DNA from 2 places in the Pseudoalteromonas sp. P1-8 genome. Region 1 is predicted to be linked to the other one. Evidence: predicted binding sites of a transcription regulator. Region 1 holds the regulator's gene; the other holds the start of a gene.
The links. The regulator sigma-54, encoded in region 1, starts transcription at its own class of promoters, with help from an activator protein. The targets are predictions, from matches to a motif close to GTTGGCACGNNNNTNGNNT.

Region 2: a site for sigma-54 is predicted at 1,839-1,857, ahead of AN213_RS06270 (PAS domain-containing sensor histidine kinase). Genes of this name have one in related genera too.

The regions. Positions count from the first base shown of each region.
Region 1 is NZ_LJSO01000014.1:45,036-50,503, forward strand. Features, by position in the region: gene rapZ (RNase adapter RapZ) at 1-716, opposite strand, end outside; gene ptsN (PTS IIA-like nitrogen regulatory protein PtsN) at 717-1,169, opposite strand; gene hpf (ribosome hibernation promoting factor) at 1,173-1,460, opposite strand; gene AN213_RS16650 (RNA polymerase factor sigma-54) at 1,488-2,984, opposite strand; gene lptB (LPS export ABC transporter ATP-binding protein) at 3,092-3,817, opposite strand; gene lptA (lipopolysaccharide transport periplasmic protein LptA) at 3,814-4,335, opposite strand; gene lptC (LPS export ABC transporter periplasmic protein LptC) at 4,325-4,879, opposite strand; gene kdsC (3-deoxy-manno-octulosonate-8-phosphatase KdsC) at 4,876-5,427, opposite strand; gene AN213_RS16675 (KpsF/GutQ family sugar-phosphate isomerase) at 5,431-5,468, opposite strand, start outside.
Region 2 is NZ_LJSO01000003.1:194,970-200,437, forward strand. Features, by position in the region: gene AN213_RS06260 (sigma-54 dependent transcriptional regulator) at 1-1,144, shown strand, start outside; gene AN213_RS06265 (DNA-3-methyladenine glycosylase I) at 1,178-1,765, opposite strand; gene AN213_RS06270 (PAS domain-containing sensor histidine kinase) at 1,893-3,005, shown strand; gene AN213_RS06275 (sigma-54 dependent transcriptional regulator) at 3,002-4,405, shown strand; gene fliE (flagellar hook-basal body complex protein FliE) at 4,576-4,908, shown strand; gene fliF (flagellar basal-body MS-ring/collar protein FliF) at 4,929-5,468, shown strand, end outside.

The sequences.
Region 1 (5,468 bases):
CTGCGGTTATTACGCTCTAAATGTGGCAACCAAGTTTGCACAAAGGTTTGTATTTGCCAAGTGAACTTTTGCACTATGCTGTGGCTAGCTAGGTAATCTTTTACTGGTTGATCAAGGCCAGTTAGTGGCTTTAAATCAGGTTCCCAGTGTGGGTTAGGTAAAAAGCGTGCATCAAAAACGTAGTCAGCTTCTTTTGGAATACCATGCTTAAAGCCAAACGACATAAAAGTAATAATTAGCTTTTTATCTTTTTTACCTAAAATCTTTTCGCGAATTGATTCTGCTAACTGATGAACACTCAGATCAGTGGTATCAATCATAAAGTCAGCGCGAGTGATCAACACATCAAGCAGGATTTTTTCTTGTTTAATGGCCAGATCAAGCGGCAAAGAATCAATAGATAGTGGATGCAAGCGGCGTGTTTCTGAAAAGCGCTTGATCAGAGTTTGGTCATCACTGTCTAAATAGAATAGTGTTGGGTTTGCGAAACCTGGCAGGTACTCAAGAATATCATTAAATTCTTGCTGCTCTTTCGGTAAGTTACGTACGTCGATACTGACCGCTATTTTATCGTAGTTATCAGACACACTACGTACGAGCGAAGGCAGTAAATTAACCGGAATATTATCAACGCAATAATAGCCTAAGTCTTCAAGTACTCGTAAAGCGACCGATTTACCTGAGCCTGAGCGACCGCTGATAATTATTAATTCCATTTATGCCTCTGCTGATATGACCTGAAACAGTTGCTGATCGGTAGTAGCACTACGCAGCTGTTTACAAAATTCTTTATCTTTAAGTCTATCAGCAATTGTTGATAAGGTCTTTAGGTGAAGCTGACAGTCACCATCTGGTACGATGAGTGCCACAAAAATATCAACTGGACGATTATCAATTGCATCAAAATTAATAGGGGATTCACTCACTATCACAAATGCATGAGGCTCATCTGCGCCGCTCATTCGGCCATGTGGAATAGCAATACCTCGGCCAATGCCGGTGCTACCTAGTTTTTCTCGGTTGAGTAAAGCATCTAGGATATCTTGTTGCGATAAATGAGGAAGCTGCTGGTGGGCCAGTTCGCTGATATATTCAAGAATTCTTTTTTTGCTATTAAAAAGGACCGCAGCTTTGCTGCAGTCCTGGTTAGTAAGTGAACTTAGTTTCATAATTTAATGTCGAGCTAATTTCTCTTTGTGTTTAATGACTTGGCGATCAAGTTTATCGATCAGTGAGTCAATGGCTGCGTACATATCTTGATGTTCTGTAGAAGCGAATAATTCGCCTCCGTTTACATGTAAAGTTGCTTCTGCTTTTTGGCTTAATTTTTCTACATCTAGAATGACATGAACATTATTAATATGGTCAAAATGCCTTTCTAGTTTCGCAAACTTGGTGTTTACATAGTCTCTTAATGAATCTGTGATTTCTACATGACGACCAGTTAAATTTAGTTGCATAAGCATTTTTCCTTCTATGTAAAACGTCTAAATCAGACTCTTACGCTGATTAGACGGAGGTATTGCTAGAGACTCACGATATTTTGCAATTGTACGTCTAGCTACTTTAATTCCTTGCTCAGCCAATATATCTGCAATTTTGCTATCACTCAATGGTTTAGCTGAGTTTTCTGCAGCGACTAACTTCTTGATTAAAGCGCGTATTGCTGTAGAAGAACACTCACCACCATTTTCGGTGCTGACATGGCTTGAGAAGAAATATTTCAACTCAAAAATACCCCGTGGGGTATGCATATATTTTTGCGTTGTTACCCGTGAAATCGTCGATTCATGCATTTCGACCATTTCAGCAACATCATTTAGCACCATCGGCTTCATTGCTTCAGGGCCATGTTCAAAGAAAGCTTGTTGTTGTTGAACGATACAGTTGGTCACCTTTAATAGCGTATCGTTACGGCTTTCTAAGCTCTTAATAAACCACTTTGCTTCTTGTAAGTGAGAACGAATAAATTGGCTGTCGCTACTTGATTTAACTGAGCGAGACATAGCTGCATATTGGCTGTTCACTCTAATCTTTGGCATACAATCTGGGTTTAACTCGACTACCCAGCGACCTTTTACTTTTTTCACTGATACATCAGGTATGACGTACTCAGACTCTTCGCGTACTATGCTATCCGCAGGCTTAGGGTTTAAGCTGTGGATGAGCGTCATAACTTCTTTAAGCTCGTTTTCTTTAAGCTTAGTCTTTTTCATCAAAGTTCGATAGTCGCGACTCGCTAATAATTCGATATGCTCAGATAAAACCATTTTAGTTTCAGCTAAATATGGCGTATCGGCATCGAATTGGCGTAGCTGAATGCACAGACATTCTTGTAAACTGCGCGCGCCAATACCCACAGGATCAAATAACTGAATTCTTTTTAAGACCGCTTCGACTTCATCAAGTTCGATTTCTTCTTCATCGTTATTTTGATTAAAGCTTTCGACTATATCTTCACAGCTTACCGTTAAAATACCTGAATCATCGATAGCTTCTACAATTGCCACAGCAATCGCTTCATCAGTAGGGCTAAATGGCGTGAGCTGTAATTGCCACATTAGGTATTCGTGAAGGGTTTCGGTTGATGCACCTTGATAGATAGATTCATCTTCAGGCATTGGCCCTGACGATGTTGAAGGGGCGGCACTCATGTACTCATCCCAAGTAACATCCATGGCTAAGTCATCGCTTACGGTGTCTTTATTGAGAGCATCACTACTTTCTTGCTCGTACTCGCTAGGTGCTTCTTCGGCAGACGCGCTGACTTGCACATCGTCAGACTCCGCTTTTTGCTCATTCTTGCCGGTGCTTTCTTCATTGTAATCCGCTTCTTCCACTTCAAGTAGGGGATTACTATCAAGCGCTTCTTGAATTTCTTGCTGGAGATCCAATGTACTGAGCTGCAACAAACGAATCGCTTGTTGCAGTTGTGGAGTCATTGTAAGTTGCTGGCCCATGCGCAGCTGTAATGATTGCCTCATGTATCCCTAACAATCCTTTTAAAGTTATCGATAACTGTAAAAACACAGTTATCGATTTATTGTCATTGTTATAAGTCTAGCAGATGCTCTAGTCGCTGGCGTAATGGTTACAGCCTGAATTGCTCGCCTAGATATACATCGCGTACAGTTTGGTCTGCTAATACGTGCTCAGGTGTGCCTGATGCAATTAGCTCCCCATGAGAAACAATGTAGGCTTTTTCACAAACATCAAGGGTTTCTCGAACATTATGGTCAGTAATTAGTACACCGATACCACGATTTTTTAGGTGCTCAATAATTTTCTTTATATCTAACACTGAAATTGGATCAACACCAGCAAAAGGCTCATCTAAAAGGATAAATTTAGGATTAGCGGCTAATGCGCGAGCAATTTCTACACGGCGTCGCTCACCACCTGACAGCGCCATACCTTGGCTGTCACGAATGTGTTGAATACTAAATTCATCGAGTAAGCTATTAAGTGTTTCTTCGCGACCTGCTTTGTTTAGATCTTTACGGGTTTCTAAAATAGCCATCAAGTTTTGGTAAACCGTTAACTTTCGAAAAATTGACGATTCTTGTGGCAGATAGCCGATACCTAAGCGGGCACGATTGTGCATTGGCAAAAGGGTAATATCGTTATCATCAATGCTGATTTTACCTTTGTCGCTTGGGACTAGGCCTACAATCATATAGAAGGTGGTGGTTTTACCTGCACCATTTGGGCCAAGCAAGCCAACAATGCTGCCCGCTTCAACTTCAAGGCCGACATTTTTAACCACTTGGCGGCCTTTGTAGCTTTTAGCTAAAAGCTCTGCTTTTAATGTGCTCATGGTTGGCCTTTATTATCTTTTTTATTTTCAACAGGCACTAAAATAGTGTGTACACGATCTGTTGAGTTTTCGTCTTTTTCAGCACTGATCAGCTGCTGTGCCATATCATAGGTAATGCTTTTTGCTGTTACTTTTTGACCTGCTTGAGTAACTTCAGCTTCACCATTTAAGGTTAAGAAGCGTTTTGCAACATCATAACGAACTTCTTCGGCGCTGGCGCTCATCACGGTGCCATCAGTTTGCTTTTCTTCGAAGTAAGCAGGCTTACCTGTGGCAATAATTAACTCTACTGTACCCTCGGTGTCACCGCCGTGTGCTTCAAGGCGTTCAGCGGTAATACGACGATTACCATGCACGATCTCTACGTTACCTTCAAATATGCCAACGCCATCTTTTAGTTTACCTACTTGGCGATCTGAGCTAATGCTAATTTGAGCGCCTGTTTGCTCGGCAGCTGCGCCCGAAAAGGCAATCAATAAGCTTGGGATCAGGAGTAATTTCTTCAGTTTATTGGTCATAGTATATGGTTCGTGTATGGTTAGTTAACTCAACAATTTCGGTTTTTAAATCGGCTTTTAAGCCTTTACCGGTAATCTTTAAATTCGGTCCTGTTAGTGTCACAGGTTGCTTAGAAAACATGGTCATTTTATCAATATCGACATTAATGTTTTCTGCTTTTATATCTTCAATCATGCCGTTGTGGGTTAAGTTTTTAGCAACTACATCCCCTTCAAAAATCAGCTGATCGTTTTCATACAATGTGGCTTCTTTGGCTTTTACTTGCCAAACATGCTGGTCGCCATAAATAGTAAAAATAGGTTGCTCAAAAAAGGTAAACCCTAATTGTTGATACAACTCCATTTTAGCAGCAGCCACTTTATGACTAATTTTGCCTTGCTCATCATACGCTGTTTGCTTTAACGCCACAGCAGTGTAATCAGGTGTTGCGATGATCTCGTCTTCACTAGTTATTGTGTCTGTTGATTGGTTAAAGTACGGGTACCATAACCACACCATGCAACAAACAAAAACAATACTCAGTAAAATACGGGCTATATTCATGCGCTGGTTCCATCGCTAGTTAACGGCTTACCGTTTTCTAACATCAGTAAATCAGTTAATTCACGCACAGCTCCAAAGCCACCTGGTAATAATGTGGTGTAATGAGCCAGCTTTTTAATCAGTGGGTGTGCGTCGTTTACAGCAACAGCAAACCCTACTTTTTCCATTACTGGTAAGTCTGGACCATCATCACCAATATAGGCAATTTGTTCATCAGTCAGCCCCAGTTTATCTTTTAACTCTTGATAAGCAATCAGCTTATCTTCTTGTCCCTGATAAATGTGCTGAACTGTTAGGCTAGTCATTCGCTGCTGAACTATTTGTGAATGGCGGCCAGTAATCACAGCCACTTCAAAGCCACTATTAATGAGCGCTTTAATACCAAAGCCATCTTTAGTATTAAATGCTTTAAGCTCTTCGCCATCATTACCTAAATAAATTCGGCCATCAGAAAAAACACCATCTATATCACAGATTAGCAATTTTACTTTTTGTGCGCGCTGACTCACATCAGGGCTAAGAGGCTGGTATAGCTCGGCGAATGTCATTGCTTAGAGAACTCCTGCTTTTAATAGGTCTTGCATATTAA
Region 2 (5,468 bases), on a different contig from region 1:
TACTCAGCTATTGCATGATTGTCAGCAATATCAGCGCATGCTACCGGGTGACCATAAACAAGCTAAATCTAACAAATCGTTTGATGGTTTAGTCGGTGAAACCGAAGCTGTAAAAGATGTGCGCTTTTTAATTGAACAAGTAGCAAAAACCGATGCAAATGTACTGATCTTAGGTGAGTCAGGCACAGGTAAAGAAGTTGTTGCACGTAACGTTCATTTACTCTCTAAACGCAATACCGGGCCATTTGTGCCGGTAAACTGTGGTGCTATCCCAGGCGAGCTTCTTGAAAGTGAGCTATTTGGCCATGAAAAGGGGGCTTTTACGGGGGCTATTTCTGCACGAAAAGGGCGTTTTGAATTAGCGCAAGGCGGCACGCTGTTTCTAGATGAAATTGGTGATATGCCTTTGCAAATGCAGGTTAAACTACTGCGTGTGTTGCAAGAGCGTAGCTATGAGCGAGTAGGGGGTACTAAGCCTATTCAAGCAGATGTACGCATTATTGCTGCGACTCACCGCAACCTTGAAGAAATGATTGAAAAGGGCGACTTCCGTGAAGACCTTTTTTATCGCTTAAACGTGTTTCCAATTGAAAATCCTTCGCTTAGTGAGCGTGCTGACGACATTCCTCTGCTTTTAAAAGAGTTAATGCGTCGTGTGAACGAGCAAAGTGGCACAACGGCCAAATTCACTGAGCGTGCGATTCAAAGCTTAAAAGAGCATGCGTGGCCGGGGAATATTCGTGAACTTGCTAACTTAGTTGAACGCATGGTGATCATGTTCCCTGATAAAGTAGTTGATGTGCCAGACCTTCCAGCTAAATATCGTTATATTGAAGTTGAGGCTTATGAGCCTGAGTATCCAGAAGAATTGATGGAGCGAGATGCTTTCAACGATATTTTCAGTACAGGCTTTAGTGATTATGATGATGAAGAACCTGATGTACCAGCAACAACGGTTGACTCAGGTTTACTACCAGATGAAGGGATTGAGCTCAAAGAGTATCTTGCTGAGCTAGAAATCAGCTTAATCAGCCAAGCATTAGAGCGCTATGATTACGTTGTTGCACGAGCTGCAGAAATTTTAGGTGTTAGGCGCACCACACTGGTCGAAAAAATGAAAAAATATAACCTAACGCGTGACTAAGCCGCGTTAGGTTTCTTCCTCGGTTTTATCTCTTTAATATTCACTAATTATCTCAGCTTTTCTAAAGCAATCATTGCTATGGTCATTTACCATGCCACAGGCCTGCATGTGGGCATACACCGTAGTAGGGCCTAAAAACTTAAAACCGCGCTTTTTTAAATCTTTGGCGAATGCTGTTGAGGCTTCAGTAATAGCCGGGTAATCCTCTAATTTATCAAGATCGTTTACCAACGGTTTGCCACCAACAAACTGCCATTGGTAATTTGAGAAACTGCCAAACTCTTTTTGAATCTCAATAAAACGTTGCGCGTTATTAATAGTGGCGGCGATTTTAGCGCGATTACGAATAATACCTTCAAACTGCATTAATCGTTCGGCGTCGTCTTCGGTCATTTTGGCAACCTCTTCGACAACAAAGTTTTTGAAGGCACTGCGATAGCCATCACGCTTTTTAAGTATGGTATACCAACTCAGTCCCGCTTGTGCTGACTCTAAGGTTATAAATTCAAATAAGCGGTGATCATCATATAATGGCACCCCCCATTCTTGGTCATGATAGGTCACATAATCTTCTTTGCTGGTATCGAGCCACGGGCAACGACAATGGTGTTCTTTTTGCATTATTCCCTCGCGATTGTCATTTTTTTGTCAGTGTTGTTTTGTCTTTAATTTATTGAAATAAAACAAAAATAAATTTGGTACGGATTGTGCATTTAGCTAGGTAGACACGATTTTTTGAGTATCGATTATGGCCTTAGCAAATGTCCTAAAACCACAATTTATCACAGCCAAACAATATAACCCATGCTTACAACAAGAAGAGTATGTGGGTGAGTTGAGTGAGCTGCGCCAACAAGCCAGTTGGTTAGGTCATTTGGTTGATACCATGCCTGCGGGTGTGGTGGTTTTAGATGGCCGAGGCATGATCGCAAAAGCCAATCAAATTGCCATTGATATGCTAGGTGAACCCCTCGAAGGTGAAAAGTGGTTTAGCGTAATTCAACGCTCATTTCGACCACAGCAAGACGATGGACATGAAGTATCACTTAAGGATGGCCGTTTAATAAAGCTTGATATTACTGCGCTTGCTCCAGAGCCAGGGCAGTTAATTTTAATGACAGATTTAACTGAAACCAGGCGATTACAAAAGCGAGTAGCACATATGCAGCGCTTAAGTGCGCTTGGCAAAATGGTCGCTTCGCTTGCTCATCAAGTCAGAACACCGTTATCTGCGGCCATGCTTTATGCTGCCAATTTAGGCTCAAAGCGATTGCCAGAAAGCTCGCGTGGCAACTTTCATACGAAGCTAATGTCGCGTTTAAAAGATTTAGAAACCCAAGTGAACGATATGCTGTTATTTGCCAAAAGTGGTGAGCAACAAGTGGTCGAAAGCGTTTCAATGCAACAGTTACTTAATGAAGTAAAAGCCGGTGCTGATGCTATGGTTGCACAAAATAACAGTGAACTTAGCGTGAACTTGCCTGAGCCAGATATTGAAATTATGGGTAATAAAACTGCTCTGGCGAGTGCTATTCAAAATCTGATCCACAACAGTATTCAAATTATTGGCTCTGAGGCTGTGGTAACCCTGAGTGCCGAACGTGACGAAACCAGCGAAAACTGCGTTCGCATCAGTGTCAGTGATAATGGCCCAGGTGTTGATTTACGTCATGCGAACAAATTATTCGAACCTTTTTACACTACCAAAAGCCAAGGCACGGGGCTTGGACTTGCAGTTGTAAGTTCAGTCGCCAATGCGCACCAAGGACGGGTTGAAGTGACTAATAATGCTCATGGGGGAGCATGTTTTAGTTTGATCTTGCCAATTAGTGCAGAACCAATGTCAGCGGAGGCAAAATGAATACTAACTCTATTTTAGTCGTTGAAGACGACGCAGGCTTACGAGAAGCACTGATTGATACCCTTGAAATGTCGGGTATTGATTGCGTTGCTGCAGATAGCGCTGAACAAGCGATGATCTTGCTTAAGCAAAATAGCTATTCATTGGTTGTTAGTGATGTGCAAATGGGCGCTATGAGCGGCCTTGACCTACTACGTAGCATTAAACTTAATTACCCTGAGTTGCCGGTATTAATGATGACGGCCTATGCCACTATCGATGATGCTGTAGAAGCAATGCGTTTAGGCGCGATTGATTATATGGCAAAACCGTTTGCACCAGAAGTGCTTCTTAATATGGTGAGTCGTTATTTGCCTGAAAAGGAAAAAGAAACCGATGGCCCAATCGTTGCCGATCCATCAAGTATTAAACTATTAGAGCTCGCGAGCAAAGTTGCCCGCTCAGATGCCAGTGTCATGGTACTCGGCCCAAGTGGCTCGGGTAAAGAAGTCTTGGCTCGTTTTATCCACGATAAATCAAATCGTAGCGATGCTCCCTTTGTGGCTATTAACTGTGCTGCTATTCCTGAAAACATGCTTGAAGCAACCTTATTCGGTTACGAAAAAGGGGCGTTTACCGGCGCGATTCAAGCTTGCCCGGGTAAATTTGAGCAAGCTCAAGGTGGTACCATCTTACTAGATGAAATCACTGAGATGGATTTAGGCTTACAAGCTAAATTACTGCGTGTACTTCAAGAGCGCGAAGTAGAGCGCTTAGGCGGTCGTAAAACGATAGAGCTTGATGTTCGCGTTCTAGCTACAAGTAACCGAGATTTAAAAGAAGCAGTGAGCGAAAATCTATTTAGAGAAGATTTATATTATCGCTTAAATGTATTCCCGCTAATGTGGAAACCATTAGCCGAGCGTCCTGGCGACATTATTGTATTGGCTGAGCATTTAATAGAGCGTCATTGCCTGAAAAGTAAAGAGCCTATCGCTCAACTAAGTGAGGGTGCGAAACAAAAGCTACTATCTCATGCTTGGCCTGGTAACGTACGAGAGCTTGATAACGTTATTCAACGGGCGTTGATATTATGTGATGGGAATAGTATTCATCAAGATGATGTCTTTATTGAAGAGTTGCTTACGGTTGATATCAAGCCAGTCGCTACGCCGCCACACAACGCACCGGTATATCAAGAACAGCCTGTTGAAGTTAATTTAGATACCGTGCCACAAGTGAGTGAGCAAGGTAATTACAAAGACGAGCTGAAAGACAAAGAGCATCGTATTATTTTAGAAACCTTAGCGCGTTGTAACGGTAAGCGTAAAGAGGTTGCAGAAACCTTAGGTATTAGTCCGCGCACGTTACGTTATAAACTGGCGCAAATGCGAGACTTGGGTATAGCCTTACCTGCATAAACTCCTTCCAAAAAGTTGCTCAAACAAGCTCACATTTTTGTGAGCTTGTTTGCTGTCAAAACTCTGACATGTGAAATTAATGATTCAAGTAGTTGAATTTACTTGCTTTATTTTGTGGCACGGTTTGTGCTTTATCAGTGCATAAGTAAACTGCATTGTCAGAGAGTATTATGAAAGTTCAAAACAGCGCATTATTTCAAGAAATGCAAGCTATGGCTTCAGAAGTAGGCCGTAGTAACTCAATTAATAATTTACCAACACAAACTCAGCCAACATCGTCGGCACAGTTTGGTGATTTACTTACCAATGCACTTGATACAGTGAATGGCTTACAACAAGACGCTAAGCAAAAAGTAACAGCAATGGAAATGGGCGATCGCAGTGTTTCTTTAGCTGACGTAATGATTGCTTCGCAAAAATCATCAGTCGCTTTTGAAGCTACGGTGCAAGTTCGAAATAAACTTGTTGAAGCTTATAAAGAAATCATGAACATGCCTGTGTAACTAGGTAGTGGAGAATTATTGTGGCGCAATCTAATCAATCAACTGATCTAGCCTTAGCAGGCGGCGGTATCGACTCAACCGATACTGATGATCAACAAGAGCAAAAGTCAGGCTACCTAAGTGCCTTAAACGGTGTAGATGTTTTACGCCAGGTTACTTTAGTGATCGCTTTGGCAATCTGTTTGGCTATCGCAATTTTTATTATTATTTGGGCTCGTCAACCAGATATGCGTCCGCTTGGCAAAATGCCAACGGAAGAGCTTATTCAAACGCTGGACTTTTTAGACGCTCAAAAGATTGATTACGAACTTGATGGTAACGTCATTTCTGTTGAAGAAGGTGAATACCAAAACATCAAATTATTGATGGCTCGTGAAGGCCTAGAGCAAGCGCCAAGCTCAGGGACTGACATCATCATGCAAGACATGGGGTTTGGTGTTAGCCAACGCCTTGAACGTGAACGTTTAAAACATGGTCGTGAGCAACAGCTTGCACGTACCATCGAAGAGCTAAAAAATGTTACTCGCGCCAAAGTACTTTTAGCTATTCCAAAAGAAAAC